Regions from separate parts of the Anoxynatronum sibiricum genome, predicted to be linked through region 2. Evidence: a T-box and tRNA genes for the amino acid it is inferred to sense, from the RefSeq annotation. Region 2 holds a T-box; the other holds one or more tRNA genes.

Region 1 (8,263 bases), on a different contig from region 2:
AATATCAGCCCAAGCCACGGCCCGTAAACCACCCGTCCACACATAGATAATGATGACGATGAGAAAAAGCAGTCCCGCCAGCTCCCAGGGGATCAACTCATTGGAAGCTACCTGAATCAGATAGGCACCACCCGCCAACTGAATCTGAAGGTATGGCAACGTAAAAACCAGCAGAATCACCGCCACCAGATCCGCCAGCCGATCCGACTGGTATTGGTCGCGAAAAAAATCTGCCGCCGTTATATACCCATTCATCTTTCCAAAAAACCAGATGCGTTTTCCTAGAACAAAGAATAAGAGACCAAATAAAAAATCCCACCCGATGGTTGTCCAGTAAACAGGACCTTTCAGGTAAAAAGACGCACTCGATCCCAGAAAGGCAAAGGCACTCATCCATGTGGCCATCACTGTAAAAAAGACCGACAACGATGACATGTTGCGGCTCTGGATAAAAAAGTCCTCCGGCGTACCCAGTTCCCGTTCTCCTGCACGGGTTCCAATGTAAAGAGGAATGAACATATAAGTTCCAATAATCAGTAATGGAAGCACGTGTTGATCCATGGTTGTTTTATCACCCCGCTTTAATCACCCGGCTGTCAGCTCATCCTGTGACTATTTTCCCCAGTTGATCCTGTAGGCAATCCACAGCACCACACAAAGGTACGCCCATACCAAAAGAACAAACCCATACAAAAAGGGCATTCCAAGAAAAGAAGGTTCAATGCGGTTAATGAACAGAATGCCGGGAAATTCTATGGCAGCTATTCCAAGAATAATCAGACCCCACAGTATTTTCCCGGATTTGGTCCCTGTTTTTCTTCTTCCCATGGAACCAGCCTCCTCAGCTTCAACCATCAGCTCAATTGATATTCATTCTGCTCGTCCCATTATACCATAGAATTTTCTGAATTTGTCAGATGGTTTTGCGCACCACCAACAAAAAGGGGGAGCTTCAACAAAGCCTCCCCTTTTTGCTATGGGCTATTGATTTTCCAGCAAATCTTTCACATCCACAAATTCACCGTTGGGGAAATTATCAGCAAAAATCAGTGATACCAGTGCTTCTGCCACCACTTTGGCCGGGCGCAGCACACCGTCTGTCTTGAACTTTACAAAATCGGCCAGCGGCTTAAAATCCACTTCCTTTGAACTTCGAATGGTCACCTGCATGTCGGTGTCCATCACTCCTGGTGAAAAAGCCGCCAACTGAGCGCCATTTTTTTCATCCTTTTCTTCTTCTGCCGCACAACCGGTAAACAGGTTCACCCCCGCCTTTGCGGCGCAGTAGGCACTCCAGCCGTAAATGGCGCGCTTGGAAGCTCCCGAGGTAACGGTCACCACCCGTTTTGGCGCTGCCAGTTCCCGGGACAACCGGAGGAACGCTGCCGTCAACGCCATGGGCGCCGCCAGATTGACATGCAGATTTGTCAGGATCTCCCCGGCATTATACTTTGACAAGGGAGCAACAGGTTCCACCATTCCTGCATTGTTCACCAGATACAGTCCCGTTGCTTTTGAAAAGTCAACCATCTCAAAGAGCTGCACCATCAACGACTCCAACATTTCCACTTCTGCAAGATCCGCCTGAATCACATTCATGGAGATTCCCAGTTTCGCCGCCTGATCAGCCAACGCCTGGTTGGCGGTACGTGCCACACACAGCAGATGAACTGTTTCTCCCTGTTCCATCAACACTTCTGCCAATGCACTCCCCAACCCCTTGGAGGCACCTGTGATGATCACATATTTCATTTTAGTCACGCTCCTTTTCTGACAGCGAAGTTCACCATATGCTAGTCTTCCATCATGATTTTCAGCACTTCCACATCTGTTTCCCGCATGCCTTCACGGCCCAATCTTCCCACTGCCGTAATGGTTTTCTCCACATTGTTTTTCACAATCCCTGCACCCTGCTCAAAAACAATATTTTTCATGGCCAGATGGTGAGCCATCATGGCCGCATCCACACTGGATGCAATTTTGGCGGCACAGGATGATTTGGCTCCATCACAGACAATGCCGGAAACATTGGCCAGGGTGTTAATGATGGTCATTTCAATATTCTCCAGGCGACCACTTTCAAGATAGGTGACGGCTGCACCACTGCCACAGGCGGCACTCACAGCTCCACAATAAGCAGAAAGCCGGCCAATGCCTGTTTTTTGATGAACGGTGATGAGGTTCGCCAGAGCCAGGGCCCGGTACAACCGGTCTTGACTGATTCCCTTGTCAGTGGCATAAACAATCACCGGCAGAGAAGTGGTCATACCCTGATTGCCGCTTCCCGAGTTGGTCATCACAGGAAAGCTGCAACCGTTCATACGGGCATCTGAACCTGCAGCGGCATAGGCACGCATTTTGGTGATTACATCATCGCCGTAGCATTCCAGCAACATTTTCCCAATACCGGCACCATACGCTTCGGCAAGACCTTCTTCCGCAATATCAAGGTTAAAGGCAATTTGACGATCCAGCAGTTCCCGGACGTCTTCCAACCGGACTTCATTGGCAAAATCCAGTATATTGGCAACGTTAAGCCGGCTTCTGTCAGAAAGAACCGAATTGAAGTCATTCATGTCTGTTTCCTGTCGATAAACCACCTGACCGTTGTGAAGAATTTCATGAATGTTGGTATGGGCATGAATGATTTCCACCGACGCTTCATCTTCACCATGAGACACCTGCACCTTTAAATGCAGATTGGCCGCAGAATCCATTAACTCCACCCGGCACATAGATGTTTCCAGAGAAGCATGAATCTGTTTGAGATCTTCTGCTTTAAGGGATTCCAGTACTTCCATCTCCCTTGAGGCATCACCCATCAATCCGGCAAGGGCACTGGCTTCAATGCCCTTCAGCCCGCCGGTGTTGGGAACTGTGACCGCTTTGGCATTTTTGATGATATTTCGGCTGCAGGCAACCACCATGTGCTGCGGGTACACTCCCAATACTTCCCGTGCCTTTGCTGCCGCATAGGCAATGGCAATGGGTTCGGTGCACCCCAGTGCCGGAATTAATTCTTCCTTCAATATTTCCAGATACAGCTGGTATTGCTGCTGGTCCATGAAGCCATCTCCTCTATCACAGTTTATCTCGGTCATGATGGTGTGATTTATATTTTCTCTCATCATACTATTTTGATCTATTTTCATCAAGTACCATCAATGAATCACTCCATCGTCGATGCACATGCAATCACCTGCTATCCGTGTGACGAGAAGAAAAATGAACAGCTGCAGCTGACATGCCCTGTCATATAAATAAAAAAAGTGCTTTCCAGATGGAATGCACCGATATCCTGCTTATTTTAATTGACTGATTGGAGCGGGTGAAGGGAATCGAACCCTCGTAACCAGCTTGGGAAGCTGGGGCTCTGCCATTGAGCTACACCCGCAGTTTGCCTCAGATGATTATATCATCAATACTAATTAAGCGAAACCATCCAGTTACTTTTCTTATGACGTGTACATTTTTCCCGTCAGCTTTCCGTTTACTCTCTAACAGGAATCGTGATTTAGGTTGCACCTTTCAGGCTACAGATGTATTTTACACGTTTATTGTTCTTTTTAAGGAATCATTTTTATCATTTTGTGCTTTTTTTGTCAGTGATCCGTTGAAATCAGTGGCTTGACTAACACCACCGCCACATCGTTCACATTGGTGCCTGTGGGGCCGGTGATCACCAGGTCGCCAGATGCCTTCAAGGCATGGTAGGCATCGTTGCACTTCAGTGCACTTTCCGGGTCATTTCCGGCAGCTCTCATGCGGCAGGCACTATCACCATCCACCATTCCACCAGCAGCATCAGTGGGGCCATCGGTACCGTCAGAACCTACGGAAAACAGCACCACATTGGCCAACCCTTCCATACCCAACGCAGCCGCCAGAGCCAACTCCTGATTTCTGCCGCCTTTCCCATTGCCGGTAAGGTGAACCACGGTTTCACCGCCCATAATGAGGGCGCAGGGAAGTTTCGTCCGATAACCACCTGCTTGATTATTCTGGTGTTCTGCCAGTTCCCGGGCCATTGCTGCCATCACCCTGCCCGCCTCCCTGGCTTCACAGTCCAGGGTGGTGGTAAGAATCTGGGGTTCGTAGCCTCTTTGCAGGCAGGCCTCGGCGACAGCAGTACACAAACCCGCAACGTTACCGGCAATGATGGTCTCACAGCGGGTGGTAATGGCGGGGGTTTCCATGACCAGTGCCTGGCGCACTGATTCATTTATCTGTAAATCATACCGGTGAATGATGGCCAGCGCTTCCTGAGTGGTGGATGAATCAGGATGAGCAGGACCGGAAGCGATGACATCCAGTCGGTCTCCCAGCACATCTGAAAGAACGATGGCCAGGATTGGGGCCGCAGCGCAGGCAGCAGCAAAGCGTCCGCCTTTGACGGCTGAAAGACGTTTGCGGATGGTATTTATTTCACCAATGGAGGCACCACTGGCCAACAGCTGTTCGGTGATCATCTGAATGTCTTTCAACGTGACACCTGCTGCCGGCATTTCAAAAAGAGCAGAACCGCCTCCTGAAATCAGCAGCAGCACCTGATCTTCAGCAGTGAGTTCACTGACTATTTCGAGGGCGGCAGCAGCACCTCTCACAGCATTTTCATCGGGAACTGGATGCCCTGCCTCAATGATTCGAAAGCTCGTCAGCGGTCCCTTAGAATGACCGTGCTTGGTGACCACCAATCCCCGTTTCAGTTGATCACCCAGGATTTCTTTTGCTGCATGAGCCATTGACCAGGCGGCTTTTCCCAGGGATATCACCACAGGATTGCCTGTCAACTGACGGTGTTGCAATGCTTTTTTCACAGCCTCTTCCGGCAGAACCGCCTGAATGGATGTCGTGATGATGTCATGAGCGTCTTGCTTCATGCCTGTTAGTGATCCTTTTTGACCGGCCGCCTGATCTGCTGTTTTCATTCCGTCATCTCTCCTTCAATGTCAGTACGCGTCAGTGCCGATTGGTAAACGGTCTGTAAACTAACGCCCGCTCTTAGAGCTGCTTGCCGGCAGTCTTCATATTCCGGCGATGCTTTCACCACACCTTGCCAGTGAGCCCGTTTCACCCGCACCGGCCCAAAAGGGGTATGAACCTTTCGAAGTTCCCTTGTCATGACAGCGCGTCTGGCTTCTGTGATACGCACGCCCAGGGTGGTGGTTTCCCGAAAGATAATTTCAAGGAGCTTTTTTTCATCTGATCGGTTACAGATCACTTCCAGTTTGACTCCCGGTCGATTCTTTTTCATATAAAGGGGGATAAAAGAAACATCCAGCGCCCCGGCATCCAGCAGCTGTTCCATGGCGAACCCCAGGATTTCCCCCGTGGAGTCGTCTAAACTGGCATGAATCACCGTCACCTGATGAGACGTTAATGCGCTGGGGTCATCACTGTCTTTTTTTTTTCGCCTACTACCATGCGCAGCATGTTGGGAATTTCAAGGTCACGGGTACCCGCCCCGTAGCCGATGGCGGTAACTTCCATTGCAGGCAGCGGGCCGTATCCATCTGCCATGCCGGCGGCGATGGCGGCTCCGGTGGGTGTTACCAGCTCACGGGGGATCCCTGTGTTGTAAAAGGGCATTTGGTGATTTTGAATAATCTGCAGGGTGGCCGGCACAGGCACAGGCATCAGCCCGTGCTGGCACTTCACAAAGCCGGTGCCGGTATGCAGGGGCGACACCACCACCTGGTCCACCTTCAAGTGACACAGACAGATGGCCGCTCCCACAATATCCACGATGGAGTCCACTGCCCCCACTTCATGAAAATGAACTTCTTCAATGGGTTTGCCATGCACCGTTGCCTCTGCTTCCGCCACAATGCGGAACATTTTTTTGCTGAGAACTTTCACCGGCTCTTCCAGGCCACTTTCGTTAATGATGGTTTCCACTGCCGCCAGGTTCACATGGTGATGCTCATGAGCTGTTTCGTCATGATGATGACCGTGGTGATGGTGATGCTCATGGGCATGGCTTTCCTCCTGGTGATGGTGGTGCTCCCCGTGATGATAGCTTTCTGCGCCTGTCAGTTTTACATTCACCTTAGTCCCCTGTATTCCCTGCTTTTCAGCTGGTGTCACCTCTAAACGGTAACCGTCAACCGTCAGCTGTGACAGTCCCTCCCGCAGCAACTGTTCCTCCACACCCAGGTCAATAAAAGCCCCCAGCGTCATGTCCCCGCTGATACCTGCAAAACAGTCAAGATATAATATTCTCAATGAAATCATGCTCCTTTTCAGTTGATTGACACGTGAATCGATATATTGTTGATCCGGATATCTGCCCTTGGTTTTCGTCCAGTCTCATTGTACCACAAACCAACACGTCAGCGGTCGTTACCTGGCCCAGATCTGAAATACTGTCAGCAACACCATCATCACGAAAAGCGTCACTGCATAAATCAGGGCATCTCCAAAAATAAGGGGGGATTCATATCGCTTCACGCAGAAAGTGGAAAACCGCTGGCAAAAACTGAGCACAGGGTGCAAAATCACCTGTTCGGCCGATACCCAGCGAGGCAGTTCCAGGGCAAAAAGCTGAAAACGCCGACCTACAATAAACAAAAGAAATCCGGCAGCAAAAACAGGAATGGTTCCCAAAAGATCTTTGCCATTCCAAAAATTGAGTCCAGTGAGCTGAATTTCCACCAGCGCCGGCACCCGGGAAACCCACATGGCTGCCGGCGCCATCAAATGCCTGACCCAGAAAGTTGGAAACAAGCCTGCGAAGACCATGATCACTGCCAGACAGGTCATCACATGGGTCATCCACCGGGATGGTCCTCCCACCACCTGGCCATCAGCCAAAAGGACCGACTGTGTAACCAGCGGAACCTCCCCCGATTTCACGAATACAAAATAGAAGTATTTGATGGCGTAAGCTACCGTTCCTGCACCGGCAGCCTTGTAGAGCCATTCTGCCATTCGCAGGGAGGCCGGCCCCTGATCCATGGCTTGGACAAGGCCATGGTGCAGCAGTGTCTTGCTGACATAACCGTTCAATCCGGGAAACCCGGTGATTCCCATAAGTCCGATAAGCGTGAGTATGGCAATCACCGGCATTTTTTTCCAGAGACCCCCCAGTCGGTAAAGATTCACCTCATCTGTGGCAAAGAAAAGGGTGCCAGCGGTCATGATCAACAGTGCTTTAAAGAAGAGATGATTGATCATATGATAGAGGGTACCGGCCACACCATAGACTCCCAGGTATCCCAGATATGCAGAAATGCCAACACCCATGATCACGTAGCCCATCTGGCTGATGGTGCTGTAGGCCAGCATTCGCTTGATATTACTCTGCATCAGAGCCAACAAAGCACCTGCAATCATGGTGATGATCCCCGCCCAAAGGAGCATCAGCCCCACCTGTTCCGACACTTGCCAAAGAACGGCACTGAAAGGTGCCTGGTCTTCCGCCCCGGCAGAAAAGGTCACTGACATCACTCTCAACATGCCGTAGCCACCCACTTTTACCAGCATGGCCGAAGACAGAATCACCACTGCAAAAGGGGCCTTTTCGTAAATGCGGGGCATCCAAAAATGAAAGGGCACCATCCCAGCCTTCATTCCCAGTCCCGTTAACAAGAACAGGGCGATCAGATATTTGATGCTCCCCATTTCACTGAACTGCGCTGCCAAGTGCACCCATTCTGCCGTTCCCGTATAAGCCACCAAGAGCAATATGCCGCTAAGAAGCAGCAGGCCGCCCAAGATTCCCATGTACAGATACACAAAGCCAGCCTCCAGCTGTTCTTCCCCCCGGTGATAGACCATTAGTGCATAGGAACTCAGTGTCATCAGTTCAAAAAAGAGAAAGAATGTAAGCAAGTCGCCAGCCAGAAAAGCTCCCTGTGTCGCCAGATAGGTGATGGTGTAAAAAAGATAATGAATGTCTTCCATGCTGTAATAGCCCACCATCAGCCACAGAATTCCTGCCAATACTAAAAAAGGATAGTTTAGCAGGTTTATTTGAAAATACATACCCTGGCCAAAAACGCCGCCCAGCCGATAAATGATAGGTTCCTCCATCACATCCCAATAGGTGGCTGCCAGAATGATCGTATTCAGCAACACAAACCCCTTGGCCGCATTACGCCGCACCTGGCGAGGCTCCCGTCCCGGCATGATCCGGGGCAGCATCAGTTCAATCACCATAAACACGATCACCAACAGCGGTAATCCCATCTGCACCATCAGCCGAATATAGTTCAAGCGAAGACCTCCCGTCTGCTGAAATGCACGTTCTACTTCACTCATA
Region 2 (8,263 bases):
CTTGTTTAAATTGCTAATCACTTCTATATAATGTGCAACACGATTTGTCAGTAAAATCAAAACACTGCAAGCATTGGCTTGCAGTGTTTTGTGTTGTTCTTATATTCAGTTGAGACAACTACTCATGAAGGATACCGAATGGCCGCCTGAGCCGCAGCCAGTCGGGCAATGGGAACCCTGAAGGGGGAGCACGAAACATAATCAAGTCCCAGCAAGTGGCAGAATTCAACAGAACTGGGATCACCGCCATGTTCGCCGCAAATACCTAGCTTTAGGTCGCTACGACTTTCAAGCCCCAGTTTGACAGCGGTTTTCATCAATTCTCCCACACCGCGCCGGTCAATCTGCTGGAAGGGGTCTTTTTCCAGAATGCCTTTATCCCGGTATTCTTTGATGAATTTGCCGGCATCGTCTCTGGAAAAACCATAGGTCATCTGAGTCAGATCATTGGTGCCAAAGGAGAAAAATTCGGCTTCTTTGGCAATATCATCGGCAGTGATAGCAGCTCGTGGAATTTCAATCATGGTGCCAATAAGATAGGGTACTGTTTCGCCGGTATCATTTCCCACCTGGCGAATCACTTTCAGCACCAACTCTTTCACATACTGAAGCTCTTTTATTTCGCCAATAAGAGGAATCATGATCTCTGGTATAACATGATGTCCCTCCCGCTTCAGTTGTGTGGCTGCTTCCATAATAGCCTGCACCTGCATTTCATAGATTTCAGGATAAGTGACAGCCAATCGACAGCCTCGATGTCCCAACATGGGATTCACCTCTGCCAGTTCACGAACAGTTTCTTTCAACTGAGAAACCGAAACATCCAGTTCGCCAGCCAAACGTTGAATATCAGCTTCAGCCGTGGGCAGAAACTCATGAAGCGGGGGATCGAGAAGTCTGATGGTTACAGGTCTGTCGCCCATCACTTTGAAAATGGCGACAAAATCGTCTCTTTGCATGGGCATTAGCTCTGCCAGCGCTTTACGGCGTGCGTCTTCAGTTCTCGAAAGAATCATGCGGCGCATGACTGCAATCCGGTTCTCTTCAAAAAACATGTGTTCGGTGCGGCAAAGGCCTATGCCTTCCGCTCCAAACTCAACTGCCTTGGCCGAGTCTCTCGGAGTATCGGCATTGGTGCGCACTTTCAGCTTTCGAAGATCATCTGCCCATTCCATGAGGGTCACAAAACGCCCCCCCAGCCGCGCTTCTCTGGTTGCAATCTTGCCATGATATACACAACCGGTATTTCCATCAAGGGAAATGAAGTCGCCTTCTGTTAGCGAAATCGCTTCTATTTTCATAGTTTTTTCCTGTTCGCTAATGTTCAACTCGCCGGCACCGGACACGCAACATTTTCCCATGCCCCGGGCCACCACCGCTGCGTGTGATGTCATGCCACCCTTGGCCGTGAGTATACCGGCAGATGCCACCATTCCTTCAATATCTTCAGGCGAGGTCTCATTGCGCACCAGGATAACGATTTCACCTCTGGCATGCGCATTAACCGCTTCTTCAGGGGTAAAGTAAATTTTTCCACAGGCAGCTCCCGAAGAAGCTGGAAGTCCTTTGGTGATAAGAGCAGCCTCTTCCAGTGCTTTTTCATCAAAGGTGGGGTGCAGCAGCTGGTCCAGATCAGAGGGATTCATTCGCAGAACAGCTTCTTCTTTAGTGATCAACCCTTCTTCAACCATGTCCACCGCCACCTGAATTGCGGCCTGGGCAGTTCGCTTTCCGGTACGGGTCTGCAACATGAACAGTTTGCCCCGGTTAACGGTGAACTCAATGTCCTGCATGTCCCGATAGTGTTTTTCCAAGAGCTGTGCCACTTCTTTGAACTGCTGGTATGCTTCGGGCAGCAGGTTCTTCATTTCTTCAATATCCTTTGGTGTTCTGATGCCTGCCACCACATCTTCACCCTGGGCATTTACCAGAAACTCACCATATAGTTTGTTTTCACCTGTTGAAGGATTTCGGGTAAAGGCAACACCCGTCCCGGAATCATTACCCATGTTTCCAAAAACCATCACCTGTATGTTGACCGCCGTTCCCAGGTGATGAGAAATATCATTATGCTCCCGGTAGACACGGGCACGGGGATTGTTCCATGATTTGAATACTGCTTCCACCGCCATCATGAGCTGAACCTGAGGATCTTGGGGAAAAGGTTTTCGTGTTTCCTTCTGAACCACTTTTTTAAAAGCTTCCACCAAATCCATAAAATCTTCTGCCACCAGGTCTGTATCGGAAGCGGCACCTTTTTCAGTTTTCTTTTTCTCCAAGAGACTGTCAAATTTGTATTTAGGAATCTCCAGTACCACATCACCAAACATTTGAATCAGCCGGCGGTAACTGTCAAAAGCAAACCTTTGATTGCCGGAGGTGTTTGCCAGCCCCTGAACGGTTTCATCATTCAACCCCAGGTTCAGGATGGTGTCCATCATGCCGGGCATTGAAACAACGGCGCCAGATCGAACAGAAACCAGCAAGGGGTTTTTCACTTCTCCCAGTTGATGTCCCATTTCAGTTTCCATCTCGCTCAGCTTTTGTCCGATCTGCTGCCTCAAGTCATCCCATATCATGTTCCCCTGTTCATAATATTCAATACAAGCTTCTGTGGTAATGGTGAAGCCTCCGGGCACCGGCAGCCCTATGCGGGTCATTTCCGCCAGGTTTGCGCCCTTGCCACCCAGAAGTGGTTTCATTTCCGAAGATCCTTCACGAAATGCATACACGTATTGTTTCATGACAGATGGTCACCTCCGCAGATTGTTTTCATCAAAAAGAAACTGATGAGTGTTTCACTTAACCTTTCAGCAGTCCAACCTCATAGCCAATTTCCCGGCAGATTTCCAGAATGATACTGGCACTTTCTTCCACTGCCCGGGCAGAAACGTCAATGACAGGGCAGCCTAATTTGCGCATCAGGGCATCTGCATATTCCAACTCTTCAATAATGCGCTGAATGCTGGCGTAGTTGGCATTATCCTGCAGTCCCAATGCTTTAATTCGTTCTTTTCTAATTTCTATCAGCTTGTAGGGGTCTGTTGTCAGTCCAATGATTTTTTGGGGTTTCACTTCAAAAAGCTCTTTGGGCGGCGACACTTCCGGCACCAGCGGCACGTTGGCCACTTTGATGTTTCGATGTGCCAGGTACATGCTCAGAGGAGTTTTAGAAGTTCGAGAAATGCCAATAAGAACAATATCGGCCTTTTTAAGCCCCCGGGGATCTTTCCCATCATCATATTTAACAGCAAACTCTATGGCCTCGATGCGCCGGAAATACTGTTCATCCAGTTTGCGAATCAGCCCAGCTTCTCCCTTGGGTTTCATGCATAGTCGATCTTCCAGTACATCCATCAAGCCGGCCATAAGATCGATGGCTGGCAACTTGCGCTCCTTGATTTCACGCATCAACAACTCACGCATGGCTGGCACCACCATGGTGAACAGGATAATGGTACTTTCAGGTTGTGCATCGGTCAGCATTTCAAGGAGCTGTTCCGGCTCAGACATGAAAGAATAACGCCTAATTTCATAGTTTTTAAAATCAAACTGACTGAGTGCAGCCCGGGCCACCAGCTCTGCAGTTTCTCCCACAGAGTCGGATACTATAAAAAATTTAAGCTCCTGAACTTTCATCGATCTCCTCCTTTAAAAAACAAGTCGTTTGGCCAGATAGTGAACCAGTTCGTCTATAGATACCCTTTCCTGTTCCATTGTATCACGATGGCGTACTGTCACGCACCCATCTTCCATCGAATCGAAGTCAAAAGTAATGCAGAAGGGTGTGCCCACCTCATCATTACGGCGATAGCGTTTGCCGATACTGCCGGCATCATCATATTCAATCATAAAATGTTCTGACAGCAAATCATACACTTTCATCGCATCATCACCCAGCTTTTTTGCCAGGGGCAACACAGCCGCCTTGATGGGAGCCAGAAACGGATGTAAACGCAACACCACTCGTGTATCATTTTCACCCACCTGTTCTTCATCGTAAGCATCCACCAGGAAGGCCAGCGCAACTCGATCAGCCCCAACAGATGGTTCAATGCAGTAAGGCACGTATTTTTCATTGGTTACTGGGTCCTGATAGTGGAAATCAACCCCGGAATGGGCCGCATGCTGTTTCAGGTCAAAGTCGGTACGATCGGCGATTCCCCACAGCTCACCCCATCCAAAGGGAAACCGGTATTCAATGTCGGTGGTGGCAGCACTGTAATGAGACAATTCTTCTTTTTCATGTTCACGCAGCCGTAAATTTTCAGGAGTCAGGCCCAGGCTGATGAGCCAGTTATGGCAGAAGTTGGACCAGTAATCAAACCACTCCAAGTCTGTTCCTGGTTTGCAGAAAAACTCCAACTCCATCTGTTCGAACTCCCGGGTTCGGAACGTGAAGTTCCCCGGTGTAATTTCATTGCGGAAAGATTTACCGATTTGGCCAATTCCAAAAGGAACTTTTTTGCGTGAAGATCGCTGCACATTCTTGAAATTCACGAAAATTCCCTGGGCTGTTTCGGGTCGCAGATAAATCTGTGTGCTGCTGTCTTCAGTAACTCCCTGAAATGTTTTAAACATCAGATTAAACTGCCGGATTCCTGTGAAGTTGTGAGCACTGCATTCGGGGCAGGCAATCTGATTTTCTTCAATGAAAACCGACATTTTCTCCGTGCTCCAACCATCCACGGCAGCATCGCTGGCTTCATCTCCCAAAAAATCTTCAATCAGCTTATCTGCCCGAAAACGGGATTTGCATGCTTTACAGTCCATCAACGGGTCGCTGAAACCTCCCACATGACCGGAAGCCTCCCATGTTTTTGGATTCATTAAGATAGCCGCGTCAAGACCCACATTGTGGGGGCTTTGCTGAATGAATTTTTTCCACCAGGCCTTTTTCACATTGTTTTTGAATTCGACACCCAACGGGCCGTAGTCCCAGGTATTGGCAAGACCTCCGTAAACTTCTGACCCCGGAAAAATATAACCCCTTGATTTTGCCAGCGCAACCACTTTTTCCATGCTCTTTTCCACTGCCATCATAACGACTCCTCTCATATTTGCATTCTCTTACCTGTTCATTTGACAATCTCTTTCAGTTCAGGAAGTATGGTAGCATAAAAAAATGCCTCCTGTCCCTTGTATAAGGGACGAAAGCATCATATGTCTTCCGCGGTTCCACCCTGATTGATATCGACTCAGGCGATACCCACTTTCATCAGTTCAGCTCACAGATGCCCTTCATTTCAGACTTTCGCCAGGCTTCCACCTGCCCCGGCTCGCTTTGGAAAGTAACAGAAATTACTCCTTCTGCTCATCGCTGTTTTCACCAGATTCAGTTTTAATGACTGTACCAGATTTACCTGTTTCTGTCAATGTGGTGCTGGTGTTTTCTTTCTCCCTGACCTTGATGACTGGAAGAAATCCCTGTTGCTGAAGCAGCTTCTGACTTCGGAACTGGTGGCGTTCCATATGGTAAAGCAGGTAGCTCCGCATAAGCTGTTGCAGCTCGTCATTGAGCTTTTGATGGATTTTAAGACGCACCACATCTTGAAGTGGTTTGGTTCCAAGATATCTGAGCAGTTTCAGGCAGGTAGGAGAAATGTGGGAGGCTTGGGGATCTTGGTATCGGCAGTTCCCACACAAAATCCCCCCCTGGGCCGCAGAAAAAGACCATCGCTCTGAAGTGACGATGCCACAGGCAACACAAGCCATCGTTTGTGGCGCATAGCCGCAAACCCGGGTGTAATGTACCTCAAAGGCTCTTACCAGGGTGTTCAGTTCGGTTTCGTTTCGACTGAGAAGGGTCAGTCCTGATCCAAAAAGAGAATAAAGACGGGGATGCGGCTGCCCTTCGTTGATTTCTGTATCCACCAGCTCCACCAGGTAAGCCGCTTCCATCAACCGCTGATAATCTTCTCGTAGGGGATAAAAAATCTGCTTTGCCTCCACCTGGTTAACTGTATAGAGGCTTCGTCCCTGGTAAAGCAGAAAATCAGAATGACAAAAAGGCTGAATGCCCGCCAGCATTTGACTTTTAGCACGACGCGAACCTTTGGCAACTGCACTTATTTTTCCCAGCTTTCGACTGAAAAGCACGATAAGACTGTCTGCTTCTCTGTACTTTTGGCTTCTCAGTACAAATGCTTCCGTTTTAATCAGCATCAAGGGCCGCCGCCTTTATTCGTCGTAACCAAAGTCCCGCAAAGAGGCCGCTTGATCACGCCAGCCTTCTTTCACTTTTACCCACAGCTCCAGATACACTTTCACTCCCAGAAAACGCTCCATATCCTCCCGGGCACTTTTGCCGATTCCTTTTAACTTGCGGCCATTTTTCCCAATGATCATCCCCTTGTGGGATTTCTTTTCACAGAAGATGGTGGCCTGCACTTCCATCAGCTGTTTTTCTTCATTGAGTCTCATGCGCTCCGTCATTACCGCCACCCCATGGGGTATTTCCTGCTCCAGATACTGGAGTACTTTTTCACGAATAAGTTCCGCCATAATCACCCGCTCCGGCTGATCTGTGATCATATCTTCAGGGAAGTACCGGGGACCTTCAGGAAGGTGTGCTTCCAGTTCCCGCAACAACTGCTCCAGATTCACTCCCAGTGTCGCCGAAAGGGGAATAATCCGTTGAAAACGACCGGTAGTTTCATAAAGACCGTAGCAATGATCCAGCTGCTCGCCGTTGGAAAGGTCAATTTTATTAATCACCAGTATCACCGGTGTTTTAATCTCTGCCAACATCTCCATAATATACCGGTCTCCCGGACCAATGTCGTTTTCCGGTTCCACCAAATACAAAATGACATCAACATCATTCAGGGTATTCATGGCACTTTGCATCATAAAGTCGCCCAGCTTGTTTTTGGGGCGGTGAAGCCCCGGTGTGTCCACCAGTACCATCTGGCTGCCGGGCCGATTCAGTACCCCTCGAATACTGTTGCGGGTGGTCTGGGGTTTCGAAGACATGATGGCGACTTTTTCGCCGACCAGTCGATTCATAAGGGTCGATTTCCCAACGTTGGGGCGACCCACCACAGCTACAAATCCTGACTTAAAGGTCATGTGAACGAACTCCTTCCCCGCTGTTTTCCAGGTCATCGGGTGTAAAAGAATGGGGAAGTATGTCATTCATTGTATAAACCCGGTAGTCTTCCGGTGTTTTGGCAACAATGATTTCCAGCTCCTTTCCAAATTCCACCATTACCTGCCTGCAAATACCGCAGGGGAAAGTGTAAGCATTTGGATCCCCCACCACTGCGATGGTCTTAAAGCGACGCTCGCCTTCGGATACTGCTTTAAAGATGGCTGTGCGCTCTGCACAATTCGTGCCGCCATAGGAAGCGCACTCCACGTTGCATCCGGTATACACTTTGCCGGAGACTCCAAGCAGAGCTGCTCCCACTTTGAATTGAGAATATGGAACGTAAGCATTTTCTCTCACTTCAAGGGCTATCTGAATCAATTCCTGGTGTGTCATTTTTTTCATCCTCTCTCATAGGGCGCCTCTTTACCATTAGTGAAATCAAGTTTGTCAGGCATATTTGCTATTTAAGGTGTTTCGGTTGTTTCCGCAGGTTTAAGAAGCGTGATTTCCTGACGTTCCGGAAAAATAGCAATATAGGTTTTTCCGGGATTCATGGCAAGGGGAAGACCTGTTTTGGCTTCAACATAGCGGGTGGGTTGATTATAGGCTGCCTTACTCCATTCTATGGCAACTGTGCGCCCTTCTGAAATGTAATGGCCTTTGCCACTTCCAACAATGTTGATCTCCCGGCGGCCGGCATCATCACCAGGAATCACGAAAATATTAGTGCGCTGGACTATCAGGTTGGCAAAACGCAACGGTTCGCCCGACAGTTCATCAAGATGAGGTTCTCCCGACTGATATTTGATGTATTCCCGAGTTTCGGGGTCGTAATCAAAAGTTGATATGTAGGCATTTGAAAAGGGGATCGTCACATAGTCGGCCCGCTGACCCAAGGGTGCTTTAGGTTCACTTCGAAATAGCAGTCCACTTTCAAAATCGTCGGCCACTTCTCTGCGATAACCTGCTTTTTCCCAAGCCTCTTCAATCAGCTCATGACTGGTGTAGACGCTGTGTTCCAGCATCCGGGGAATGGAGCGCCGTTCCGGGTCTCTCCAACTTAGCACACCGTCAGGCTTTGGCAGTCCGTCAAGATTTGGTGCTTTCATACGACTAATGTAGTCATAGGCTTGGGGGCTGCCACCATAGTGCATGTAGAGTGCATCGTGG

The links. The T-box of region 2 lies ahead of AAIG11_RS04750 (glycine--tRNA ligase). A T-box ahead of a tRNA ligase gene usually reads a tRNA of that ligase, here a tRNA-Gly.
Region 1: it encodes a tRNA-Gly, which carries the amino acid that the T-box ahead of AAIG11_RS04750 (glycine--tRNA ligase) is inferred to sense. The anticodon was not compared.

What each region holds. Positions count from the first base shown of each region.
Region 1 covers NZ_JBCITM010000001.1:134,092-142,354, reverse strand. Annotated here, with positions in the region: gene AAIG11_RS00630 (sodium:solute symporter family protein) at 1-561, opposite strand, end outside; gene AAIG11_RS00625 (hypothetical protein) at 613-828, opposite strand; gene AAIG11_RS00620 ((S)-benzoin forming benzil reductase) at 982-1,752, opposite strand; gene AAIG11_RS00615 (L-cysteine desulfidase family protein) at 1,794-3,065, opposite strand; tRNA gene AAIG11_RS00610 (tRNA-Gly) at 3,321-3,394, opposite strand; gene AAIG11_RS00605 (glycerate kinase type-2 family protein) at 3,603-4,928, opposite strand; gene larC2 (nickel pincer cofactor biosynthesis protein LarC2) at 4,925-5,365, opposite strand; gene larC (nickel pincer cofactor biosynthesis protein LarC) at 5,377-6,225, opposite strand; gene AAIG11_RS00590 (complex I subunit 5 family protein) at 6,343-8,217, opposite strand.
Region 2 covers NZ_JBCITM010000003.1:227,435-235,697, reverse strand. Annotated here, with positions in the region: gene ppdK (pyruvate, phosphate dikinase) at 123-2,744, opposite strand; gene AAIG11_RS04755 (pyruvate, water dikinase regulatory protein) at 2,803-3,639, opposite strand; gene AAIG11_RS04750 (glycine--tRNA ligase) at 3,652-5,040, opposite strand; T-box leader at 5,144-5,327, opposite strand; gene recO (DNA repair protein RecO) at 5,302-6,165, opposite strand; gene era (GTPase Era) at 6,181-7,071, opposite strand; gene AAIG11_RS04735 (cytidine deaminase) at 7,061-7,486, opposite strand; gene AAIG11_RS04730 (DUF3048 domain-containing protein) at 7,558-8,263, opposite strand, start outside.